Linked DNA regions of Robertmurraya sp. FSL R5-0851. The protein of the gene in region 1 interacts with the protein of each later gene in a pairwise test. Links are inferred from orthologs where the notes say so. Each region holds a gene or a part of one and is shown on either strand. Other genes may lie near its edges.

Region 1 (7,968 bases):
TTACAAACACATCTGCTAAATAAGCAAATCTAACAAAATCAGTTATTACGCGAGCAAAGCCAATTTGCTTGGCTGTAGAGTTTTCTTGTGGATTACCATCAAACAGGCCGAAACATAAATTAGAGTTCTCTATAGATTTTACTATTAAATCGCGATTCATCCCCTGTCCCCAATAGGAATCGTGGCAGATAAATCGTTCAATGACATCAAGATTTAAAAGATCTTTGTTCGTTGTAATAAAAAATTGATTATATGAGTAGGTTGATTTCAAAAAGAACACTCCTTTCCTTTTAACTATACCTATTTTTGCACAAGTGTTGCATAAATAATTTCGTAATTTTCAGTTTAATTATATTCTCTATTTAGAGCCAAAAAAGTAAATACCCAACAAAGGTGGCTCCATCCATTTGGAAATTTATTTACAATTAGACCTGTGTGACGACGACAACTTTCTTATCAAGGAATGGCTTTTCCTTCAATTTTTCGGAGCCAAATATGGGCTGGTTTCCAAAGGGCAGCCCGTAGATAACGGCTAATTTTTAAGGTTTTTCGCTTACTATTTGTCTCAAGTTGAACAAGAACATGTAGGCAAAAAACGATAAGTGCGATAAACACTTGATTTTGAATGGCCCATTCGCTTTGTCCGTAGAACTTTTTGATGCTAAGGTGCTGTTTGATCCATTTAAAAAACAACTCAATGGCCCACCTTGATTTATACATCTCTGAAATTTCTTCAGCGTTCAAATCAAAGCGATTGGTGATTAAATGGAGTTCATTTCCTTTGGAATCAAGCACTTTTAGAAGGCGAAAGTAATTTTCAGCACGGTTTTGGGTTGTACCAATCAGGACCATTTGATCTGATAAAACAGCGGAATCCTCGGGTAGTTTAAAATCATAAACCTCCCGTATAACGGCGTTTTTTCTTAGCCTTGATAGAAAAAAGTAACCATCATCTGTCATGCGATCAAAGCGCTCGTAGTCTAGATAGCCACGGTCAAACACATACATGCATTCCTTGTCATCGACCATGATTTCAAGTTGACCACGATCATGTTCGTTTGCCGTTGTTATGACTGCTTTTTCGGGATAGGACGCACCTTTTTCCATAAACACAAGGCGTAGATGCAACTTCACACCGGCTTTTGTCTTACGGAACTTTGCCCATTTATGATTGGTCAAATTAAGTGGCAATGTGCTTGAATCAATGATTTTTAACGGCATGACCAGTTTCGTATAGTGTGTCTTGGCATGAATTTGTACGACCAAATCAAGGAAAAGCCTTTGAAATAGATCTGGGTTCATGCCATTTAATCGCCGTGACAGCTGAGAAATACTGATCGAATCAAGGTCAATCCCTTTTTGAAGTTGGTCATCGAATAGACAATCACCTAGCGCATGCAGGCTTTCGATTTCTTCTAGCTGGGCAAAAAGTAGTAATTTTAGGAAAGACTCTGTCGTTAATTTTTTCGTATAGTAATCTAATTTCATCGTTTTCACCTGTTCTTCAAATAATTGAATATTAATTGGTGAAAACCATTGTCCAAATGAAGTTTTTCGTGTAATCTTGTCCATGAGATGTGTCCTTTTTAGTGGATTTGGACGGGTTACCACCTGACTTATCCATTATAAAGGACTTTTTCTTTGCACAATATAATAAAGTTGAACATTTTGAGTATTTTTAATAGTGAAATTAAATTAATGCAACACTAGTGCTATTTTTGTAATAATTTAAAATAATTAGTTTTTTATCAAATGGAATACCGATATAATAATAGAAGAGAAGTCATTTGGAGGGGAGAAGGATGAAAACGAATACTGAATCTAATACACTGTTAGTACATGTGAATGGACGAGTCGCAACGATACAATTGAATCGACCAGAAAGCTTAAATTCACTAAATGTTGAACTAATCAAGGGATTGACAACAAAATTAAAGGAAATAAGTATTACAGATGATATTGATGTTGTGGTTATAACTGGAAACGAACGTGCCTTTTCATCAGGAGGCGATATAAAAATGATGCTACAGGAAACGAATGAAAGCGATTTCTTTAATGTGATGGACAACATTAATGAATTGGTTATGACTCTTTATTCTTTACCTAAGCTAACAATTAGTGCTGTATCAGGTTCTGCGGCTGGTCTCGGACTAAGTATAGCTTTAGCGACAGACTATATTCTAGCTGATGAAAAAAGCAAGCTTGCTATGAATTTTATCGGAATTGGTCTCGTCCCTGATGGTGGAGCTCACTTCTTCCTTGAGAAAAAGTTAGGTGAGGATCAAGCCAAACAGCTCATTTGGGAAGGGAAAATAATGACTGCACATGAGGCATTTCAAAAAGGCCTCATTCATGAGGTAGCGCCTAATTATTTGGAAGCATTAAACGATAAGCTGGAGGAGTATTTAAAGAAACCACTTCAAGCTATGATAAAAACTAAGAAAATATTGGTTGAAAAGAACCGGCCACAATTATTAAAAATTCTTGAGCTTGAAAAATATGGACAACATAAAATGAGACAAACAGAGGATCACCAAGAGGGAATCCGTGCCTTTATAGAAAAGCGAAAACCTCAGTTTAAAGGGAAGTAAAGGAAAACTCAGCCAATATTTACTGGCTGAGTTTCTTATGCTTTAAATAGGATTAGATTACCATCAGGGGTTACGAGACGGTGTGTTTTATTGTATAGCTTCTTTTCCTTTAAGAGAACCTCGGTCTTATTCTTTGCCTCGATATCATTCTTCGCCTCGATTGCTTCGTCTATAATTTTTTCCCCAGTAGCTTCAAAACAAGTTAATTTGTAGATCTTCATCCTTTTTCCCCCATCGTAATAACTTCCTAGTTTTATTTTCACATAGGTGAGGAGGTTCTTGCAAAATAGAAATTACAAAAATATGTAACTTTTTATATTCTCGAACGTACTACCTTATGGAAGAGGAGGGAAGGACATGGTTTTAAAAATCGAAAACATAACGAAGCGTTTTGGAACGTTTACGGCAGTGAACGACCTATCATTAACCATACCGGAAAGAGAGATGTTTGGTTTTCTTGGGGCAAATGGAGCAGGGAAAACAACAACTTTTCGGATGATTCTAGGCTTAATGGATAGTAGTGATGGTCGAATCACTTGGAATGGTAACCCCATTAATTATTCAACGAGCAGATATATTGGCTACTTACCAGAAGAACGTGGACTGTACCCTAAATTAAAGGTAAAAGAACAAATTGTGTACTTGGCAAGGTTAAGAGGAATGGAGAAGGGAGAAGCACAAACGGAATTAGACAAATGGCTCGAACGATTTAAAGTTCCTGAGTATGCAAACAAAAAGGTTGAAGAGCTTTCTAAGGGAAATCAGCAAAAAATTCAGTTTATCGCAGCCGTTCTACATAAACCAGAACTGCTAATTCTGGATGAACCTTTTAGTGGACTTGATCCTGTAAATGTCGAGTTGTTAAAAGAGGCTGTACTGGACTTAAAGAAAAACGGATCAACGATTGTCTTTTCAAGTCACCGTATGGAGCATGTAGAAGAGATGTGTGAACATTTATGTATCATGCATAAAGGAAGCCCTGTTGTACATGGCTCTCTTAGGGATATAAAGAAAAGTTTTGGTAAGAAAAATGTCGTGATTCATGCTGATTTCTCACTAGACTTTTTAAAAGAATATCCTGGAGTAATTAAGCACAAAAAGACCGCAGAAGGAATTCATCTTCAAATAACGGGTGAAGAAGTAGCGGAGAACCTACTTAAGGAAATTGTACCTTATGGGTTTATACGAAAGTTTGCCCTAGAGGAGCCAAGCTTAAATGATATTTTTATCGAGAAGGTAGGTGCCTCATATGAGTAAGTTTTGGATCATCCTGGCTCATACTTACATGAGTAAAGTGAAATCAAAATCATTTATCATTACAACTGCTGTTACTTTATTGTTAATTGTAGGACTTACGAATCTCTCAAACGTGATGGACTATTTTAATAAAGGAGAATCCGGAGAGGAAATTGCAGTCATTGATGAGAGTGAAGCAATTTTTTCTCCATTAAAGCAGCAAGTCGAAGCAGTCAATGAAGATATTAAACTAACCCAATTTACTGGGGACGAGGATGCGGCAAAGGAAGCAATTCGAGAAGGGGAATATGATGGACTACTTCTTGTACGATTAAACAATGTGAACTTACCTGAAGCAACTTATCATGCAATGACCATTGCTGATACAACCATTGCAAATGAGGTGAAAAATAGCCTCCAGCAATTGAAAACACAGTTAGCTGCCACACAGATGGAACTCTCCACTGAGGAGCTTGCAAAACTGTATGAGCCTGTTGACTTTGAGCAACTAGCACTAGAAGAAAACGCAAAAACAGAGGAAGAACTGAACCAAGCAAGAGGCCTTGTTTATGTACTTTTATTTGTCATCTATTTCTCAGTGATTCTATACGCTAACATGATTGCAATGGAAGTTGCGACGGAAAAATCTTCTCGTGTAATGGAAATTCTTATTTCGAGTGTATCTCCCATTAAGCAGATGTTTGCAAAGATTCTTGGTATAGGTTTGGTAAGTATTACACAAATGGCTGTTTTACTAGGTGTAGGTTATGTTTCCATGAAGCAGAATCTCGATACGATGCAAGGGGGATTTTTTAGCTATCTTGGTTTTGGAGATTTACCCTTAGCTACCCTTATATATGCTGTGGTTTTCTTTATTTTAGGATACTTTCTTTATTCCACTCTTGCTGCCTTTCTTGGGTCACTTGTTAGTAGAATAGAAGACCTTCAGCAGATGATTACACCCATGACAATGTTGGTTGTTGCTGGTTTTATGATCGCTATGTTTGGATTAGGCCAACCAGAAACACCTTTCATCACGATCTCTTCATATATACCGTTCTTTGCTCCCATGCTAATGTTCATGAGAGTTGGTATGTTATCGTTACCCATTTGGGAGCCAATACTAGCGATTGCGATTCTTATTATCACTATTATTCTTCTAGCGATCTTCGGAGCAAGAGTATATAGAGGTGGCGTACTAATGTATGGACGATCAACTTCTTTTAAAGATATTAAAAAAGCCCTTCAACTTACAAAGAATGAATAAGCAAGCTTCGATTTTGAAGCTTGTTTTTTTTATTTAGTATAAGAACGTGCATTCGTATTTTTAAGATGCTAAAATATAGAAAAATAGAAAACCAAATGAGGAACCGATTATGAAGCGAGTAACCTTTATTCATGCTGCTGATTTGCATTTAGATAGTCCGATGGTGGGTCTGAAGTCTTTGCCAGCATCCATTTTCTCACGACTAAAGGAAAGTACGTTTGTCGCGCTTGAAAGGATTGTTAATAAGGCGATTGAGGAAAAGGTCGATTTTGTTATTTTAGCTGGTGACCTATTTGATAGTGAGGATAGAAGTATTAAAGCCCAAACAAGACTTCGTAATGAAATGAAGCGGCTTCAAATGCATGGAATACCTGTCTTTGCTATTCATGGAAACCATGATCACCTTGATGGGAGTTGGGCTCATCTTGATATGCCTGAGAATGTACATATTTTTTCCACCGATGTAGAAAGAAAGATATATACAACGGCCAATGGAAGCCATATTCACTTATACGGTTTTAGTTACCCTAGCCGGCATGTTTTCGAAAGAAAAATAGTTGATTACCGAAAAGAGGGCGAAGCGGATTTTCATATTGGGATACTACATGGAAACATCGAAGGAAACCATGAACATGGAAATTATGCCCCTTTTTCGATAAAGGAATTATTAGACAAGGATTTTGATTATTGGGCTCTTGGACATATTCATAAACGCATGATCCTGTCACAAGATCCTCCGGTTATTTATCCAGGCAATACGCAAGGGCGTAATAGGAAGGAAACAGGGCTAAAAGGAGGCTATTTGATTGTGTTAGAGGAAGGGAAAAAGAGTTTTGAGTTTTTTCCTACCTCAGACTGTTTGTGGACAGAAAAGGAGATCAATGTAAGTGAAGTAAATGGGTTTGAACAGCTTTACTTAACCTGTAAAAGCTTGATTGATGCTGAGAGAGAAAGTAAGGTAGGCATTTTGCTTAAACTTCATCTAACCAAGCTAAGAAAGGAAAATAATCCTAGTGAAAGAGACATTTTAAATGATTTATTGGAAGCTCTTCAAGAAGATGAAAAAGAAGAAGCTTCCTTTGTTTGGACATATGCTGTTACAGCTGAGGAACAGTGCATTTGGGATAAGGAGACATTGGCAAATCAAACGGATTTCTATGGTGAGTTATTTCGGCTATCAGGGGAGCCAGGGGAACTCGGACATAGTTTAGACATACTATTTCACCATCCGCAAGCAAGGAAATTTCTAAACCCATTAACTGAAGAGGAAAAAAAAGAAATGATACGATATGCGGAGAGTTTTCTAGTGGATCAATTGTTAAAGGAATAGGAGGTGAAAGATATGATAATTAAAGAGTTACAAATTTATGGTTATGGAAAAATAGAAAATGTTACGATTTCTAATCTACATTCCTTTACCGTTTTCTATGGAGAAAACGAAGCAGGCAAATCAACGATCATGTCCTTTATTCATAGTATGTTGTTTGGTTTTCCAACAAAAGTTCAGGCTGAGCAGAGGTATGAGCCGAAGTCAGGAATAAGGTATGGTGGGAAGCTCCTTTTCGAAATAAACGATAAAGGTCACATCGTTATCGAACGAATAAAAGGCAAAGCCACAGGTGATGTGATCGTTACTTTAGAGGATGGAACAAGGGGAGGAGAGGATCTCCTTAAAGAGTTACTATCCCGTATGGATAAATCTCTTTACCAATCGATCTTTTCTTTTAATTTACAGGGGTTACAAAATATCCATCAACTGAAAAAAGAGGATTTGGGAAGATTTTTATTTTCTACGGGTGCTGTTGGTACTGACCGGCTGGTTTCGATAAATTCGACCCTCCAGAAAGAAATGGATGAAAGGTTTAAACCAAGTGGAAAAAAACCTGTAATTAATGAGAAATTAAAAGAGCTGAAAGAAGTTTATCATCAGCTTAAGAGTTCGGAAAATAAAAATGAAGGCTATTGGCAGTTGGTACGGCAACGCAATGAGCTAGTGGAGGAAATCTCCCAACTAGCTAATAGCGAAGAAGTTTTAATGCAAGAGCTACACCAGCTACAAGAATGGAAAAAGCTTGAACCAGTTGTAAAAGAGCTGGAATATGTAAAAGAGAAAATAGAGGGAAAACCTCCTATTAAGTTTCCTGTTGAGGGGATAAAAAGATTAGATCAAATCATTCAATGGATGAAGCCATTAGAAGCGCAAAAAGAAAGATTAGATAGGAAAATACTAGTGCTTAGTGAGGAGATTAGAAATTCTCAACCCAATCTTGCTCTTCTAGATAAGGAAATAGACATTCAAGAAGCATTAGACAAACTTCCTTTACTTGAAACACTCAGTGAGGAAGAAAAGAGTTTGCGCATTCAACTGGAACATCTACAGAGACAAAAAAGAGAGTGCGTGAGCAAATTACATATTCCTCTACCCGATGATGCGCTCTTAAATATTGATACGAGCATGTTTATGAAGGAACGTGTGAAGATCGCACAGAAAAAACAATGGAAGCTCAATGAAAAGAAAGAAGAACTTGATGCGTTATTTGAGCAAGAAAAGTTGGACTTAGAGTTACTTGAGAATAGGATTGCCTTTTATAAGAATGAGTTGCTTTCGGAGAATGAATATCTCGAGCTTGAGGAAAAGGTAAAGCTTTCGAGCCCAGCTAGCTTAAAAAGTGATCAATTACAAGTGAAACAAACACTCAATATGTTAATGGGATTTGAAGAGGAGGCAAACAAGGAATCGAGGAATCGCTTCTTTCAATTACTCGCATTTACAATCATAAGTATATTCCTTGGTGTATTTGGTCTTATGAGATCAGAACCTTTATTCATTTTTATTAGTATCAGTCTGTTTCTAATTGTATTGTTTTCTTCACT
Region 2 (8,642 bases), 2.7 Mb from region 1 along the record:
ACATCTGTTCTAGGCGGAGCCATGATTGCGATGTTCGGAATGGTTATCGCGTATGGTATTAAAATGTTAAGCAAAGTGAACTTTGCGTCACAAGAAAACTTATTAATTATTGCTTGTTCGGTTGGAATTGGTCTTGGTGTCACAGCTGTTCCTGACCTTTTTGCTCAAATGCCATCAAGCATTCGTATTTTGACTGACAATGGAATTGTGGCTGGTAGTATTACAGCCATTTTATTAAATATTGTATTTAATGTTGCTCCGAAAGCAGAACGCGTTCAACCGGTTTTGAATGAGCAGAAAGCATCTTAATTTAGACATTCGGCGTATGAGTAAAATGTTTGTGGGAGATGTTGTACCCTGTTTCTCAATGGATGGGGCGTAGACCCATCCATTGAGAAACAGGTCACCAAACGGAAGTGCGGTAGATGGAAAATAAAATCAAATGAAAAAAGGACTCTCTTCTTGTATAGTAAAGTCTGCGAAAACCACAAATACAAGGAAGAGGAGTCCTATGAAAAAAGATACCATACAATTACCCACATTAAAAGAACTGGAAAAAGATTTATTTGTTATGCTTCAAAAGACATTTGGTGAAGTTCTCACGAAGCAACTCGAAGAAATGGATCAACAGATTGCAGAAAATAGAGATAAAAAGAGATTTTACCTTCAGGATAAGCGAGCCGTAGAGATGGATACTTCATTCGGTTCTATTATCATCAATCGGAATTACTATAGGGACAGGGAAAAGGGTGGATACGTTTATCTCCTTGATCACTATTTAGAGTTTGAGGGGTCAAAAGGTTTCAGTCCCCTAGTTGAAACGATGGCAATGGAAATGGCAGTTCAAGGTACATCCTATCGTCATGCTTCCTCCATGATTGAGAAACTACTAGGTTACAAAGTAATCAGCCATGAGACTATTCGTCAACACCTTCTACAAACAGAAGTTACTTTCGTCAAGCCGACCGACCAATTGAGGAAAGTGCTCTTTGTAGAAGTAGACGGACTATATGTGAAAAGGCAACGTGGAAAACGACGTGGGCGGGAAGAAAAGATTGCTTCCGTACATGAGGGCTGGATAGTCAACGGGAAACGAACATCCTTAATCGCAAAACGTCACTATGTCCACAAAGGTAAAGAAGCGTTCTGGGAAGGATTTGAGCAGTTCTTAATAGATAATTACAACTACAATCCGAGTGAACATCACCTCGTAATTAATGGGGATGGAGCCCAGTGGATTACGGCTTGTCAGGATCACTATAAGAATGCATTCTTTGTCATCGACCGATTCCATGTAGCTCGTGAGGTTAAAACGCTTTTCAAAGGCCATAAGAGATATAGAGTCATTCGTAAGAAACTGGCTCAATATGATGCGAAAGGATTCCTAGTGGAACTTAATAGTGCAGTTGGTACTCTTGAAAACGAAAAGAAAGAAGAACGGTTAGAAGAGTTCATACAACAGCTGTCAAAATATCCTCAGGCCCTTGGAGATTATCGCGAATGGTTGAAGGAAAAAGACATAGACACCAGCCACTATCGTCCAATGGGAAGTGCGGAAGGAACGATGAGTGTATTCGCTAAACGGCTTAAAAACGGCCGCAGCTGGTGCGATAAAGGAATACAAGCATTTATTGACTTTATGGTTGGTATGAAGGATGAATTAGAAATCAAGACGATTTTAGGACGAATTAACCCTAACGATCAAACCGCTTCTGTTTCTCAGCCAAAATATTATGTGGAAAAGTTAAAGAGTTCAGTCGGAGAGCTAACAAGAAATAATTTATCATATTTAAATCGGCAAAAAGGAAAGCCGATATACCATGCTTTACAAGCCTTACGAGGTTTTTAAAAAATGAAGGAAATGAACAAAAACAAAACTAAATTGTTTAGATAACGCTTTCATTTAGGTGGGAAATATAACTAAATAAGAGGGGAGTTTTTCTATCCAAAAAAAACTCCCACAAAAACTTGACTCAATCCATTCGGCCATCCCACTGATGTGGGGTGGTTTTTTTGTTATTATGTAAGAAACGAAAATGGAAATGAGGATTTATATGGCAGAGTTAATAAAAGATAGATATAGCCCTTCATTTTTTAACCAATTTATCAAAATATTGAAGTCAGCTTATCCGGATTTTGATGAAAACCAGTTTTTAACCTTTATTTATAATGACGACCGTTTATTTTGAAAGATCAATCAAAAATGATGATTCAAATGCAGTAGTGGGCATTAGACGAGGATGAGCATATACGAAGATTAGCGAGTGAGGGCTGCCGTCCGCGTCTCCCTTGGGCTCCCACTTTGTGAGACATTAACGTTTTCATTTGACGTTATTAACGAATCCATTGAATCACAAAATCTTCGGATTGAATACGGGATTGATTTTATGAAAGCGAATGGAAAACAAGCCCGAAAGATTTTTCATTTATCACAGAAGACCTATCCAAGTGGAACGACCCACTTGACCCGAGAACATGTATTTAAGAATTTGAGTACACGTAAGCATTATGAAGGTTTGCATGGAATTTGTATCCTCGTGAATGGTGAAGAAAAGGTGAAAGATGAATTCACGCTAATTATGAGTAAATAGAAAGACCGTTGGATTCATATCCAACGGTCTATTTCATTAGTTCTCTTCAATTTCTTTACGATTTTTCTTCAACATCTTTGAAAGTACTTCATATACAATCGGTACAATCACTAGTGTGAGAAGTGTGGATGATGTTAAACCACCAATGACCGTGATGGCTAATCCTTTTGAGATTAAGCCAGATCCACCAGCGCCAAATACCATCGGTACCATTGCACCAATTGTTGCGATGGCGGTCATTAGAATTGGACGTAATCTTGTTGCTCCCGCTTCAATGATTGCATCACGGATCGACATTCCTTCACGTTCCATATGAATAATACGGTCGACGAGTACAATTGCGTTCGTAACAACGATACCAATCAACATCAATAGTCCCATCATTACGGATACTGAGATTGTCTCACCAGCTATCCATAATCCTACGAAGGAACCAATCACCGCAAATGGTAGAGAGAATAGGATCGCAAATGGCGCTAACCCTTCACCGAATGTGACCACTAAGATGAAGTACACAATCAGTACAGCTGCCAACATCGCTACCCCAAGTTGCGTGAACGTTTCTTGCATATCCGCCGCTACCCCAGAAACTCCAAGTGTTACTCCTTTAGGCAAATCAAGTTCATCGATCTTTTTGTCTGCTGCAGAGGTTGCCGCAGAAACATCATCTGTTGTTACTGTTCCAGAAACGGTAGAGTAGTATTCCCCTTCACTACGAGCTAATGTGTTATAGGTTGTTCCCTCTTCTACGGTTACAAGTTCAGACAACGGCATGGTCGTACCCAATGCAGTTGGTATTTGAGTTTCCAACAATTCATCGATTGATTTTGCGTCTGTTTTTGCTTCACGTTGAACGATGACATCAATTTTTTCACCGTCATTTTCTACGGTTGTTAAGACGTCTTCAGAACCTGTATTTGCTAGTGCTCCAACAATTTGTGCGGTGGTTAGACCGTATTGTAACACATCCTGTTGATCCACATTTAACACATGCTCCACATATGGATTTTCCATATCAGATGTAACGTCTTCCAAGTTTTTAACATCGTTTAGTGCCTCTTCCACTTGGTTCACTGCTTTATTTAAGTCTTCTAAATCTTCACTGTACAATGTGTAGCTGACTTCATTTGAACTCATGCTACCCATCGCCATATTTTGCGATTTCCATTCACCAGAATGATCAATATTAAATACATAATCTTCTACTTCTTTTTTCACTTCAGGAAAATCCTTCATGTCAGGATCAAAAATCAGGTACATTAACGCACCTTTTGCCCCACCCGTCATGATAGCCGACATGTCTGTAGACGCACTATTGTTGTAAGAAATTTGAACAATGTCTATATCGTCACGTTTCATCAGTTCTTGTTCAACTTCTTCAATATTTTCTAGCGATTCTGCCTCAAGTTCACCAGCAGCTGGTGTGTACGTTAGGTAAATGGTTTTCTCTTCTTCAGAACCCATAAAACTAAAACCAATGATTGGAGTTAATGCAAGAGATCCTCCAAGTAATACTACTGCAATTAGAGAGGTAATGATCTTATGATTTAACGCTTTAGCTAGCACACCTTTGTACCATGTTGCTAATCTTCCAACCTCGTTGTGCTGTTTAACTTTCTTTTCTCCGTATAAATTTTTTCGGAATAAGAAATGTGATAATGCTGGAACAATCGTAATCGCAACAATTAGTGACGCACCTAAGGCAAATGCCATCGTTAACGCAAACGGTCTAAAGAGTTCGCCAACCATCCCACCTACGAACATAAGTGGAGCGAATACCGCCACTGTTACGAGAGTAGATGACAGGATTGGTTTAAACATTTCAATCGTTGCTTCACGAATTAATGCACGACCTCTAAGCTTTTCATTTTCCAAATTCATTCGTCTATAGATGTTTTCTACAACAACGATTGAGTCATCAATCACACGACCAATCGCTACCGTAATAGCACCTAAAGTCATAATGTTTAAGGTAATATCAAGCCAGTTTAATAGCAAGAATGCCATAAAGATTGACACTGGAATCGATACGATGGATATAAGTGTTGATTTTACATCACGCAGGAATAAAAGAATGATGATGACCGCAAACAAGCCACCAAATAGTGCTTTTTCGACCATTGTGAAAACAGAGTCTTCGATTGGTTTTCCTTGGTCTAACGTTACATCAATGACTAATCCATCAATGGCCTCTTTTTCATCCTCAATTAAGTCTTTAATTTGATTAACTACTTCAACTGTATTTGCCTGTTGGCCTTTTGTGATTTGAATAGAAATAGCCTCTTCTCCATTTGTACGGGAAATGGATTGTACTTTTCCAACTGTTTCTATCGTAGCGATATCTCCTAATGTAACAAACGGAGTTGGATTTTCTGCCGTAGGAGTTACAGGAATGAGCATCTCTTTTAGTTCATCAACCGTTTTTATATCTCCATCAATGGCTACCGCTTCTTCTCCTTCTTCATACTGTTGGAGACCTAGTGATAGCGCCATATCGCTGGCTTGAACCATTTGTTTCACGGTATCTTCCGTTAAACCAAGCGCTTCCATCTTCTCTTGGTCATACGTGAATTGCACTTCTTCGATATGTTGACCTGTAATGGTTGTGGATCCAACACCATCAATATTGTTTATTTCCGGTAAGATGGTTTCTTCAACCGTTGTTGATAATTCAACAATATCTTCCTCTGTGCTGGATATGGATAAAGCCAACACAGGCATCATATTCATACTAAGCGCCATAATTGTTGGCTCTTCAGCAGCTTCCGGTAACGTGATATTATCTAGTGCTGATTCAAGTTCACGTTTTTTCTCATCCATATCAACGCCATAGTCGTACTCAATTTGCAATTGAGCTACGTTTGCAGATGAGTTTGAAAAGACCGCCTTCACATCTTCAAGCCCCTCAATCGTTTGCTCCATCGGTATGGATACTTCATCCATTACTTGTTCAGCTGTTGCACCTGGATACACATCCATGACAATCAAATATGGAATCGACACATCTGGAATACTTTCCATCTTCATCTTTGTGCCAGAGTATATGCCAGCAGCTGTAACAATAATGGTTAATAACCACACAGCAAGTTTATTTTTCAGGACGAAATTAACTAAACTTTTCAAACATTTTTCTCCCCTTTTGATTAATTTCAAGGTATTTGTTATAATTAAACTAATGAATGACCAGATAGTCATCACTATAACAATATAACTGACTGATCGGTCAGTCGTCAACTTGTTTGTACTCACAATGTGTTAATACGGACTACTATAAATAAAGATTCAAATTTTCTAATAAAAAATGACAATTAATATCGGAACTTGTTTTAACGGGGGTTTACTATGAACGAAAAAGACAGGCAAATTATCGAAGTGAGCATGAGGCTTTTTGCTAGTAAAGGATTTTCAACCACATCTATCCAAGAAATCGCAACAGAAAGTGGAATATCAAAAGGAGCCTTTTATTTACACTTTAAATCAAAAGATGACTTACTATTAGCTATTTTACAATACCATTTTGAGATGATAGAGCAAGCTTTCTCAGAAGTAATAACAAGCTCACAAAGTCCTAGAGAAAAGTTTATTTCTCAACAGATGGCATTATATTCACATTTTCTTACGCATAGAGACTTTCTTATTATGCTCACAAAAGAGCAAGCGATTCCGAGAAATGAAACCATTAAACATTTGTTACTAGGGAAGCAAATGGACTCTCATCAACACTATCGCCAAAGCATTATTGATATTTACGGTCCGGACATTGAACCGTACTCATGGGACATAACGATCATCCTTGAAGGCATGATTAAATCGTATATGGGGGTTTTATTATTTTCTTCCCCTGATTTTAATATCAAACAGGTTACTGAGTTTATTCTTAAAAGAACAGATAGTATAGTGAAGGATATTTATGAGGACAGTCCCTTCTTAACAAACGACAAAGTCGAAGAAATCATCCATTTCTTCCTTTCGTCTGATCAGCCATCGTTATCAAATGTATTAAAAAACTTAGAAGAAGAGATAGATAAAATAGGAGAAGACGAACTGCTAGTCACTTTTCAAGTATTAAAAGAGGAACTTGAAAAAGAAAAGCCACGAGCTCCTGTCATTCAAGGAATGCTATCAAACTTCAGTGGTTATCCTAGCCTAGATCACTATAAAAATCTCATTTCAGAATATTATTCAAGAAAATAAACGTTCAGAGATTGAACATTTTTTACCCAGTTTGACCAGTTAGTCATTTAAAAGATATACTTATACTGACCATATAGTCATATGAAATGAGGGGTAAAGATGAAGCTAAATGAGGTAGTAAAACAGGCAGTTCGTGAAACGATGATAATAAGTAAACGATTAACGAGTGCGCAAATTGTTGAAAAGCTGCAAAAACAAGGAATCCAGGCTTCACTTTGTAAGCGCCTTGTCACACTTGAATAGGAGTAGAATACTTTGAAAACAGCCATGTACAGTAGGCTTGTCCTAACGATTATTTTATATAGCGTCTTCACCTTTTATATCAGTTGGAATGTACATCTGTGGTTACAGTCCACTTTTTCTATAGAAATTTTCGGAATCGTTGTTGCTGTTATTTTTCTATTATCCTACAGCTATGTTCTAGCGAGATTTTTTAAAAAATTATTAGTTCTCAAATCACTAGTGTTGCATTAATTTAAATTCACTATTAAAAATACTCAAAATGTTCAATATTATTATTTTGTGCAAAGAAAAAGTCCTTTATAATGGATTAGTCAGGTGGTAACCCGTCCAAATCCACTAAAAAAGGACCATCACATGGACCAGATTACACGAAAAACTTCATTTGGACAATGGTTTTCACCTATAAATCTTCAATTATTTGAAGAAAACGTGAAAACGATGAAATTAGATTACTATACGAAAAAATTAACGACAGAGTCATTTCTAAAATTACTACTTTTTGCGCAGCTACAAGAAATTGAAAGTCTGCATGCGCTGGGTGATTGTCTTTTCGATGACCAGCTTCAAAAAGGGATAGACCTTGATTCTATTAGTATTTCTCAGTTGTCACGGCGGTTAAACGGCATAAACCCTGATCTATTTCAAAGGCTTTTCCTTGATTTAGTGTCACAAATTCATGCCAAAACGCATTACACGAAACTCGTGATGCCGTTAAAAATCATTGATTCAAGCACATTGCCACTTAATTTGACCAATCATAAATGGGCTAAATTCCGCAAAACAAAAGCAGGTGTAAAGTTACATTTGCGCCTTGTGTTTATGGAAAAGGGTATATCCTATCCTGAAAAGGCCGTTATGACAACGGCAAAAGAACATGACCGTGGTCAGCTTGAAATCATGGTGGATGACAAGGAATGCATGTATGTGTTTGACCGTGGTTATCTAGACTACGAGCGCTTTGATCGCATGACTGATGATAGCTACTTCTTTCTTTCACGGCTACGCAAAAATGCAGTCATACGGAACGTATACGATTTTAAGCTACCCAAGGATACAGCTGTTTTATCAGACCAAATGGTGTTGATAGGTACGACTCAAAACCGTGCTGAAAATTACTTTCGGCTTCTAAAAGTGATTGACTCAAAAGGAAATGAACTTCATTTAATTACAAATCGTTTTGATTTAAGCGCCGAAGAAATTTCAGAAATGTATAAATCACGGTGGGCCATTGAGCTGTTTTTTAAATGGATCAAACAACATCTCAGCATCAAAAAGTTCTACGGTCAAAGCGAATGGGCGATTCAAAATCAAGTATTTATCGCACTAATTGTTTTTTGCCTACATGTTCTCGTACAAATCGAGACCAGAAGCAAGCGAAAAACCTTACAGATTAGCCGTTATCTAAGGGCTGCATTGTGGAAACCAGCGAATGTTTGGCTTCGAAAGATTGAAGGAAAAGCCATCCCTTAAATATGCAAATTGTCGTCGTTGCAAAAGTCTAATTGTAAATAAATTTCCAAATGGATAGGGCCACCTTTGATTGGGTATTTACTTTTTTGCCTCTAAACAGGGAAGGTGAGTAAACTGAAAATTATGACACTATTTATGCAACAC

Evidence for each region. Proteins that work in one complex are often made in the same cells at the same time.
Region 2: the proteins of MKX65_RS05890 (region 1) and MKX65_RS19745 interact in binary tests that used the Bacillus subtilis proteins (3 or more experiments, as listed by UniProt). The link is inferred for Robertmurraya sp. FSL R5-0851 from one-to-one orthologs.

What each region holds. Positions count from the first base shown.
Region 1 is NZ_JBBOOE010000001.1:1,133,208-1,141,175, forward strand. What follows is about bases 2,968-5,967. They hold MKX65_RS05890 (ABC transporter permease), read left to right. Parts: upstream 2,968-3,840; coding sequence 3,841-5,094; downstream 5,095-5,967. Other genes in these bases: MKX65_RS05885 (ATP-binding cassette domain-containing protein), read left to right, coding at 2,968-3,848; MKX65_RS05895 (metallophosphoesterase), read left to right, coding at 5,204-5,967. Outside these bases: MKX65_RS05865 (GNAT family N-acetyltransferase), read right to left, coding at 1-271; MKX65_RS05870 (IS4 family transposase), read right to left, coding at 457-1,572; MKX65_RS05875 (enoyl-CoA hydratase), read left to right, coding at 1,803-2,591; MKX65_RS05880 (YhzD family protein), read right to left, coding at 2,627-2,812; more of MKX65_RS05885, read left to right, coding at 2,949-2,967; more of MKX65_RS05895, read left to right, coding at 5,968-6,424; MKX65_RS05900 (AAA family ATPase), read left to right, coding at 6,437-7,968.
Region 2 is NZ_JBBOOE010000001.1:3,850,857-3,859,498, forward strand. The notes cover bases 2,428-6,101. They hold MKX65_RS19745 (efflux RND transporter permease subunit), read right to left. Parts: upstream 5,715-6,101; coding sequence 2,628-5,714; downstream 2,428-2,627. Other genes in these bases: MKX65_RS19740 (hypothetical protein), read left to right, coding at 2,428-2,591; MKX65_RS19750 (TetR/AcrR family transcriptional regulator), read left to right, coding at 5,934-6,101. In the rest of the region: MKX65_RS19730 (nucleobase:cation symporter-2 family protein), read left to right, coding at 1-309; MKX65_RS19735 (ISLre2 family transposase), read left to right, coding at 512-1,849; more of MKX65_RS19740, read left to right, coding at 2,265-2,427; more of MKX65_RS19750, read left to right, coding at 6,102-6,785; MKX65_RS19755 (hypothetical protein), read left to right, coding at 6,885-7,028; MKX65_RS19760 (IS4 family transposase), read left to right, coding at 7,383-8,498. UniProt on the Bacillus subtilis protein: Required for self-resistance to surfactin, an antimicrobial lipopeptide surfactant produced by B.subtilis. Also required for swarming motility.